DNA from 2 places in the Streptomyces sp. NPDC002092 genome. Region 2 is predicted to be linked to the other one. Evidence: riboswitches for the same ligand, from Rfam matches in the RefSeq annotation. Region 2 holds a riboswitch; the other holds the start of a gene.
The links. A riboswitch is a leader RNA that binds a small molecule or an ion and turns the genes downstream of it on or off. The one in region 2 is predicted to bind cyclic di-AMP.
Positions count from the first base shown of each region.

Region 1: it holds a riboswitch for cyclic di-AMP, as region 2 does, so the genes downstream of both, ACWCRD_RS38055 (C40 family peptidase) here and ACWCRD_RS10855 (NlpC/P60 family protein) in region 2, are expected to answer to the same signal.

Region 1 is NZ_JBSFDG010000022.1:45,852-50,201, reverse strand. Features, by position in the region: gene ACWCRD_RS38065 (SDR family NAD(P)-dependent oxidoreductase) at 1-247, opposite strand, end outside; partial or broken gene ACWCRD_RS38060 (enolase C-terminal domain-like protein) at 259-927, opposite strand; gene ACWCRD_RS38055 (C40 family peptidase) at 1,122-2,522, opposite strand; cyclic di-AMP (ydaO/yuaA leader) riboswitch at 2,579-2,751, opposite strand; gene ACWCRD_RS38050 (DUF5997 family protein) at 2,943-3,347, opposite strand; gene ACWCRD_RS38045 (LysR family substrate-binding domain-containing protein) at 3,406-4,191, shown strand.
Region 2 is NZ_JBSFDG010000004.1:168,077-172,426, forward strand. Features, by position in the region: gene ACWCRD_RS10845 (hypothetical protein) at 1-8, shown strand, start outside; gene ACWCRD_RS10850 (tellurite resistance/C4-dicarboxylate transporter family protein) at 1-960, opposite strand, end outside; gene ACWCRD_RS10855 (NlpC/P60 family protein) at 1,060-2,214, opposite strand; cyclic di-AMP (ydaO/yuaA leader) riboswitch at 2,223-2,376, opposite strand; gene pcrA (DNA helicase PcrA) at 2,789-4,350, shown strand, end outside.

The DNA of each region.
Region 1 (4,350 bases), on a different contig from region 2:
CGCCCGCGTTGTTGACCAGTCCGTGGATCTCGCCGTACGACACCTTCAACTCGGCGGCCAGCGCCGCCCAGTCGCTCTCGCTGCTGACATCCAGGCGGCGCACGTCGCCCTCGGGCCGCACGTCGGTGGCGACCACCCGGGCGCCGGCCCGGGTCAGCGCCTCCGCCTCGGCGGCACCCTGGCCCCGGGCGGCCCCGGTGACGACCACGACCTTCCCGGCCAGTCGCTGTGTGTTCTCGTTGCTCACGCGGTCATCCTTCACCACCGAGGCAGCCTGAGCTGGTACTCCGGGTGGATCCGCCGCATGTAGCCGGTGTCGTCGCGGCTGCGCATCCCCGACTCCACGTACAGCCGGTGCAGCCGGTCGAGGGCGTCGTGCTCCAGCTCCACGCCCAGGCCCGGTCCGCTCGGGACCGCCACCTCGCCGTCACGGAACTCCAGCACCCCGGGGACGATCACGTCGTCGGCCGAGTTCCACGGGTAGTGCGTGTCGCAGAAGTGGTCGAGGCTGGGGATGGCCGCCGCCACATGGGTCATGGCGGCGAGGCTGATGCCCAGGTGCGAGTTGGAGTGCATGGACAGGGCCGGCCCGAACGCCTCGCAGACGGCGGCCAGTTCACGGGTGCGGCGCAGTCCGCCCCCGTAGTGGTGGTCGGTGAGGAGCACTTGAATGGCGTTCTGGTCGATCGCGGGCTTCAGATGCTCACCGTCCAGTTCGCGTGCGTACTTCGAGGTCTCCACCGTCCAGGCCGTGTTGGGGTCCAGCCGCAGCGGCTGCCCGGGGAAGGCCTCCGCCAGCGCCCTGATCGCGGCGATCTCCTCCTCCGGCGGGAAGACGCCGCCCTTGAGCTTGAACGACCGGAAGCCGTACCGCTGTTGCATCAGTCGGGCCTGCTCGACGATCCCGTCGGGATCCAGTGCCGCACCCCTGGGACAGCTCAAGCTATGAATCGTTTCATCGGCATGTCAAGACATGGCTGAAACATTTCACCGAGCCCGTGCATGCGTCACCGGGTGCGGCGGGATGCCTGTGGCGAACAAGAAGGAGGCCGCCGACTTCCGTCGGCGGCCTCGTAGTTCATCGAGCTGCTGGTGTCACGCCTCTGCCGGCGTTCCTGATCTCATGCGGGACGTACGGCGATACGGACCGCGGCTTCGCCCGCGTAGTGGACCGAGTCCTCGCGGATGACCGCGCCCGGGCCAGGCGCGTGAATCATCAAGCCGTTGCCGGTGCAGAGGCCGACATGGCTGAAGTTGTCGTTGAAGAAGATCAGGTCTCCGGGGCGGCTCTCGGACAGGGGAATCACCGTGCCGGCGCCCGCCTGCTCGTACGTGGTGCGTGGCAGGGTGACCCCGGCGGCCCGCCAGGCGGCCTGGGTGAGCCCGGCGTTGTCGTACGACTCCGGCCCGACCGCACCCCACAGGCACGGCCTGCCGATCTGTGCACGGGCGAAGTCGATCGCCCTGTCGGCCTTGGTGGCGGCGGGCGTAACGGTGGCGGGCACACCCGTGTCGAGGACGGACGGCTGCACGGTCCAACCCCCCGCCTGGGGTATGCGGGTGTCGAGCACGGGCGGCCGGGTGCGCCATTCCTCCACGGCGGGTACGCCGGTGTCCGGCACGGAAGGCTGCGTATGCCACTCCTGCCTCGCGAGTGCACCCGTGTCGAGCACGGAAGGCTGCATGAGCCGCTGCTCGACCGCGGGTATGCCGGTGTCCAGGACGGACGGCTGCATGAGCTGTCCCCCGGCCGGGGGCAGGCCCGTGTCGAGGACCGTCGGCTGCTGCAGCCGCCACGCTTCCTCCGCCGCCGGGCGGGTCTGTTGCGCCTGGTCCTGCCAGGGCAGCTGGGCCGGCACGGCCTCAACGGCCGGGCGGGGTGCGGAGGTCTGCCGGGCGGTGTACCGGTACAGCAGCTCGCTGGCCGCCGCGATCTTGCGCTGGTTCTGCTCCTTGGACCTGCGCAGGGAGGTCTGCCTGGACTCGGGGGCCGCCGCGGGCAGCGCGGGGGCGGCCTCCTGGCGGGGCCGCGGGACGGCGGGGAGCGCGGTCGTGGGGCCGGCGGTCAGCTCGGCGACCGGACGGCGGGACTCGGCGGAGGGCAGCTCGGCCACGGGCCGGGCAGCTGCCGACGGCTCCAGGGCGGTGCGGCGGCTGTCCGCCGGGCGCCGGGGCTCGGCCTGGCGGGCCGGCATGCGGTCGGCCGGGAGCGCCGCGGGAACCGTCGGGCCCAGCGAGGCGCGCGCTCCGTCGAACCACCGCCGGGCCACCGAGTCGAGTGCCGGATCCGAGCGGCCGCGCTCGCGGGGCGGGGCGGCGGGCGGCCGCGCTCCCAGCAGCTGGGCCCGGGTGAAGTTGTAGTTGCCGGTGTCGGACTCGGCCTGGTCGTAGAGGCTGCTCACCCGTTGCCGGACGGCTTCGCGGCTGGGGCCCTCGTCACCGGTCGTCGGTGCGGCGTCGGCGGTCTGCGAGAACAGGGCCACCGAGGTGAGGGCGGCGGTCGCGAGAGCGGAGCTGCGCATGCCGGGAAGGCCGAAGCCTCCGGTGCGCGATGGTCGATCCGGCGCCATGGGAGCCGTACTCCTTCCGTACTCCGCCTACCGAGTTAGCTGTCGGGTTCGGGCGGTCGGTTCCGGAAGGCATGCCCTACGGCCCTTGCCCTGGTGGGCAGTTGGCCGATTCACCCCGTCGTTCGGTTGGGTCCCCGGTTCCGGCCGCCACGGGGCGCACCGGATTCGGCGGAGGCCGCGCGTCCCGGCGGGGTTCGCCGGAGGAACTCGTGCGGCCTGAAGCCACGCTAGCCAACTTGTGCGGCTCGTGTGAAGGTTGACGGGCGGAATGTCCGATACGCTTCTGTGACCTTCGTCGTGACGCGCCGTCAGATCCGTGTGTTGTGCACACAGTGGATCCGGACGGCGACCGTCCGTCGCCAACGGGCCGCGTCAGGCGCGCGGGCCCTCGCTGCGAGCTTCACGCTCGGCGTTGCGCTTCTTGATGCGCGCAGTCTCCTTGCGGACCTCGGCCTGGGTGGCGCGCTCCTTCTGCAGCCACTCGGGCTGTTCCTGCTTCAGGGCCTCGATCTGCTCGGTGGTGAGCGCCTCGGTGATCCCGCCGCGGGCCAGGCCCGCGATGGAGACGCCGAGCTTCGCCGCGACCACCGGACGGGGGTGCGGGCCATTGGCTCGCAGCTCGCGCAGCCACTCGGGCGGCTCGGCCTGGAGCCGGTCGAGCTCGGCTCGTGAGACGGCGCCCTCCTGGAACTCGGCGGGGGTGGCCTCGAGGTACACACCCAGCTTCTTCGCCGCGGTCGCGGCCTTCATCGTCTGGGTGCTCTGGTGCGACTTCATGCCGTCCAGGGTATCGAGCATGTTCGAGCCCTGAGACCACGGCCGGTAGCCTGGCCTGGTGACAGGCTCGGAAGAATCCCAGGCGTTCCGGCTTGCGTACGTCCCGGGAGTGACGCCCGCCAAGTGGGTGCGGATCTGGAACGAGCGCCTGCCCGACATCCCGCTCAACCTCCTCGCCGTACCGGCCGCCGAGGCAGCCGACGTGCTGCGCGACGGCCGGGCCGACGTGGGACTCGTACGGCTGCCGGTCGACCGTACGTTCTTCAGCGCGATCCCCCTCTACGCCGAGACCACGGTCGTCGTCGTCCCCAAGGACCATGTGATCACGGCGGCGGACGAGGTGACCGTCGAGGACCTCGCGGACGAGGTCCTCTTCCACCCCCTCGACGACGTCTTCGACTGGGACCGGCCGCCGGGCGAGCCCGCCTTCGAGCGCCCCGCCACCACCGAGGACGCCGTGGAACTCGTCGCGGCGGGCGTCGGCCTCCTGGTCGTCCCCCAGTCCCTGGCCCGTCTGTACCACCGCAAGGACCTCACATACCGGCCACTCGTGGACGCCCCCGAGTCGGGCGTCGCCCTGGTGTGGCCCGAGGAGGCGACCACGGACCTGGTCGAGGACTTCATCGGAATCGTCCGTGGTCGCACGGTCAACAGCTCCCGCGGACGCAAGGCGGCGACACCGGAAACCAAGGCCAAGGCGGGCGACACGACCGGCGCCCGGCGCAAGCCGGCGGCGGCGAAGACGACCGGAAAGACGACCGGGAAGTCGGCGGGACGCAACCCGAGGGCCGGTTCCGACGTCTCCAAGGGCGCCAAGCGAAGGAAACCCCGCCGCCGGGCATAGCCCCCCTAGGGGCGGCCTCGCCCCGTTACGACCCTCCGGCGGGGCGATGAACGGGAGGCGGGGGAGTTTTGCTACGCAAGGGGGTGCGGTGCGCGGGCGGTGCCGCGGATTGGCTGCGAGCCCACGGACTGTGGGGCGATCCGGCCGACCGTGAGTACC
Region 2 (4,350 bases):
GGACCTGATGCCGGCGCGGGCCGCGGCGACGGCCCCCGCGGCAACGGCCAGCCACGCCGCCACCGCGATCCACAGCAGCACCTCCCCGGGCCGCTTCAGCCGCGGGGCGTCGAGGACGGCGGCGATGGACAGCACGGCCGTCGCCGTCATCCCCAGCGGGAAAACGGTCGCCCAGCGCCGCACGTCGTAGCCGCGCCGCGGCCGGACCGCTTCGGCGACGAGCAGTACGGCGTACCAGGCCAGGTCGAGCACGAGCAGCGCCACGGTGACGGCGCGCAGGACACCCCGGTCGTCGCCGTCCCACAGGTACAGACGCGCGCTGTCCGCCGCGAGGAGCCTCGATCCGGCGAGCGCCGAGATGGCTAGCGCGCCGCCCGCCACCCACTGGTCGCCCAGCCCTTCCGTCACCTGTCGCAGATCGAAGAGGGCGAGCACACAGCCGTAGAGGACGAGTCCGAACCAGAACAGCACGAGCGCCGCGTGCGCGAGCCATGCCGTCGCCTCGACCTCGGCGAGCGTGGCGCCGAGCACAGCGAGCCCTTGCGTGGCCACGCTGCACAGGAACACCGCGCCGGGCATGCGACGCTGCCAGTGCCGTGCGACCTGCACCAGCAGCAGCGGCCACAGCACGGCCGCCAGCGCGAGCAGGGCCTCGGCGAGGGTCTGCCGTCCGAGGGCGGAGAACCGGGTGCCGAGGACGGTGGTCGCCGCGACGGCGGTCAGCGCCCCCGGCGTCCCCGCCTCCGCCCGCCACCTCTCCGGTTCCCGCACCAGCCGGACGCCGAAGCCCGCCGCAAGTACCGCCCAGGCGACACAGGACAGCCCCAGGACGACTCGCGACAGCACCTCGTACCCCGTCAGATGCAGTCCGAGCGACACACTGCCGGTCGCCATGACGGCGGCCCCGGCCGCCGGCGAACGCTGCGCCCACCAGGCACGGAGGAAGGTCGGGCCGGACATGGGGCCGATGCTAAGGAGTGCGGGGCGCGTTGAGGGCGGGCCACGCGCGCGTGCATCACAAACTGCCCCGCACGCGCGCGTGACCTGCCCCCTGGTGCCTCAGGCGGGGCGCACCACGCTGTGGATGATCGATTCGCCGCCGTAGTAGATCGACTCCTCGCGGACGTACGCGCCGGGCTTCGGGGCGTGGATCATCATGCCGTTGCCGATGTAGACCCCGACGTGGCTGATGTCGTCGTAGAAGAAGATCAGGTCGCCGGGCTGCGCGTCGGTCAGCGAGACCGTGGTGCCGGCGTTGACCTGGTCGTAGGTGGTGCGCGGGAGGGAGACGCCGGCCGCCTTCCAGGCGGCCTGGGTGAGGCCGGAGCAGTCATAGGAGCCGGGGCCGGTGGCGCCCCAGACGTACGGCTTGCCGATCTGCGCGCGGGCGAAGGCGAGCGCCTTCTCGGCCTTGGTGGCGTACGAGGAGTCGCCGGCGGAGGTGGATCCCGAGCCCGAGGCGGAACCGCCGTCCTGGGCCGCGGCCTCTTCCTTGGCCTTCTCCGCCGCCGCCTGCTGCTTCGCCAGCTCAGCGGCCTTACGGGCCGCCTCCTCCTCCTGCTGCTTCTGGATCGCCGCGAGCCGCGCCTTCTCCTGGGCGGTCAGCTTCGACAGCAGCTCGCGCGCATCGGAGAGCTTCTTCTGCACCGTGGACTTGGCGGTCTGCAGGTCGCTCTGTGTCGCGGTCAGCGTCTCGAGGCTCTTGGAGGCCTCCTGACGCTTCTTCATCGTCGCGGACTGCTCGGTGAAGTACTCGTCGACCGCGCTCTTCTGACGGGAGGTCAGCCGCCCCATGAGCTGCGTCTGGTCGAAGTAGTCCTGCGGGGAGTCCGCCAGCAGGAAAGTCGCCGTGTCGGGTGCGGCGGCTCCGGTCCGGTACTGGGCCGCGGCGAAGGATCCGAGCCGGTCCCGCTCCTCGTTGAGCTTCTGCGTGCGCTTGGCGACGTCGTCGAGGAGGGTGTCGACGTTCCTGCGCTGCTTCGTGGTCTTCTCTTTGGCCGCGTTGTACTTCTCGGTGGCCGACTCCGCCTGGCGGTAGAGGTCGTCGACCTTCTTCTCGACCTCTTCGAGGCTGGGCTTGCCGTCGGCGGCGGGGGCGGCGTTCGCCGACTGGGACAGCAGGGCCACCGAGGTGAGGGCGGCCGTGGCGAGGGCGGGGGTGCGTATGCCTGCTACGCGCGTACCCGCGGGGCGCGACTTGCGGTGCGACGCCAAGGGAGGCGACTCCTTCCATGCTCCGCCTACCGAGTTAGCTGTCGGGTTCGGGCGGGTGGTTCGGAAGGGTTGCCCTACGGTCCGTGCCCCGAAAGGGAGGAGACCGATTCACCCCAAGGTCGGTGTGGGTCCCCGGCTCCGGATGCGCGGCGGCGCCCCGGACTCGGCGGAGGCCGCGCGGCCCGGCGACGTTCGCCGGTGGGGGTCGTGCGGCCTGCCGGAACGGTAGCCAACTCGTGTGGCCCCTGTGAAGGTTGATGTTCGATATGCCCGATACATTTTCGTGACCTTCGGTCAGTGGGTTCGCGCGCGGTCGTCAATCCGGGAGGATGTGCGGTGTCTTGGGGGTATTTCTGCCGCAGTGGCGGCGTCCACTCGCTTCGAGCCATGTCTCCACCCGTTCGGTTACCTTCCGTGATGGAGCGGTTCTGGAGGGCGAGAGGACGCCTGGCGGCCAGGTCTGGAAGAATCCAGGGATTCTGCGGCCGCGGAGGCCCAGGGGAGCCCGCGGATTCCGGCGATGTGCTCAGGGCGGCGGCGGACTGTCAGTGGGGCACCCTAGACTCGGAGAGCGATGAGCAGCCTCTTTGACGACAGCTTCCTGGCGAACCTCCAGGCCCCCCGGGGGCACGAGGAGGAACCTCCGCCGCCGCCCGAGGACGATCACGGACCGGAGCCGGTTCCGGACGATCTGTTCGGCGGGAAGTTCGACGTGCCACCGGACCGGGAGGCCTACTACCGCAACGGCGCTCCCCGCCCGGCGCTCGACCCGGCCGCGCTCCTGGACGGGCTGAACGAGAACCAGCGAGCGGCCGTCGTCCACTCCGGCAGCCCCCTGCTCATCGTGGCCGGCGCCGGATCCGGCAAGACCCGCGTGCTCACCCACCGCATCGCCTACCTCCTGGGCGAGCGGAACGTGCATCCGGGCCAGGTCCTCGCGATCACCTTCACCAACAAGGCCGCGGGCGAGATGAAGGAGCGCGTCGAGCAGCTCGTCGGCCCGCGCGCGAACGCGATGTGGGTGATGACCTTCCACAGCGCGTGCGTGCGCATCCTGCGCCGGGAGTCGAAGAAGCTCGGCTTCACCTCCTCCTTCTCGATCTACGACGCGGCCGACAGCAAGCGCCTGATGGCCCTGGTCTGCCGAGACCTGGACCTGGACCCCAAGCGCTACCCGCCGAAGTCCTTCAGCGCCAAGATCTCGAACCTGAAGAACGAGCTGATCGACGAGGAGGACTTCGCCGCCCAGGCCGCCGACGGCTTCGAGAAGACCCTCGCCCAGGCCTACGCCATGTACCAGTCGCGGCTGCGCGAGGCCAACGCCCTCGACTTCGACGACCTGATCATGACGACGGTCAACCTGCTGCGCGCCTTCCCGGACGTCGCCGAGCACTACCGCCGCCGCTTCCGGCATGTCCTGGTCGACGAGTACCAGGACACCAACCACGCCCAGTACGCGCTCGTACGGGAACTCGTCGGCACCGGGGCACACGATGAGGACGTACCGCCGAACGAGTACGACCTCCAGCCCGCCGAACTGTGCGTCGTGGGCGACGCCGACCAGTCGATCTACGCCTTCCGCGGTGCGACGATCCGCAACATCCTCCAGTTCGAGGAGGACTACCCGGACGCGACGACGATCCTGCTGGAGCAGAACTACCGCTCCACCCAGACGATCCTCTCCGCGGCCAACGCGGTCATCGAGCGCAACGAGTCCCGCCGCCCCAAGAACCTGTGGACGAACGCGGGCGCGGGCGCCCGCATCACCGGCTACGTCGCCGACACGGAGCACGACGAGGCGCAGTTCGTCGCCGACGAGATAGACCGTCTCACGGACGCCGGCCAGACGAAGGCCTCAGACGTCGCCGTCTTCTACCGCACCAACGCCCAGTCCCGTGTCTTCGAAGAGGTCTTCATCCGCGTCGGCCTGCCCTACAAGGTCGTCGGCGGTGTCCGGTTCTACGAGCGCAAGGAGGTCCGGGACGTCCTGGCCTACCTGCGGGTGCTGGCCAACCCCGAGGACTCGGTGCCGCTGCGCCGCATCCTCAACGTTCCCAAGCGCGGCATCGGCGACCGCGCGGAGGCGATGATCGACGCCCTCGCCCAGCGGGAGAAGATCAGCTTCCCGCAGGCGCT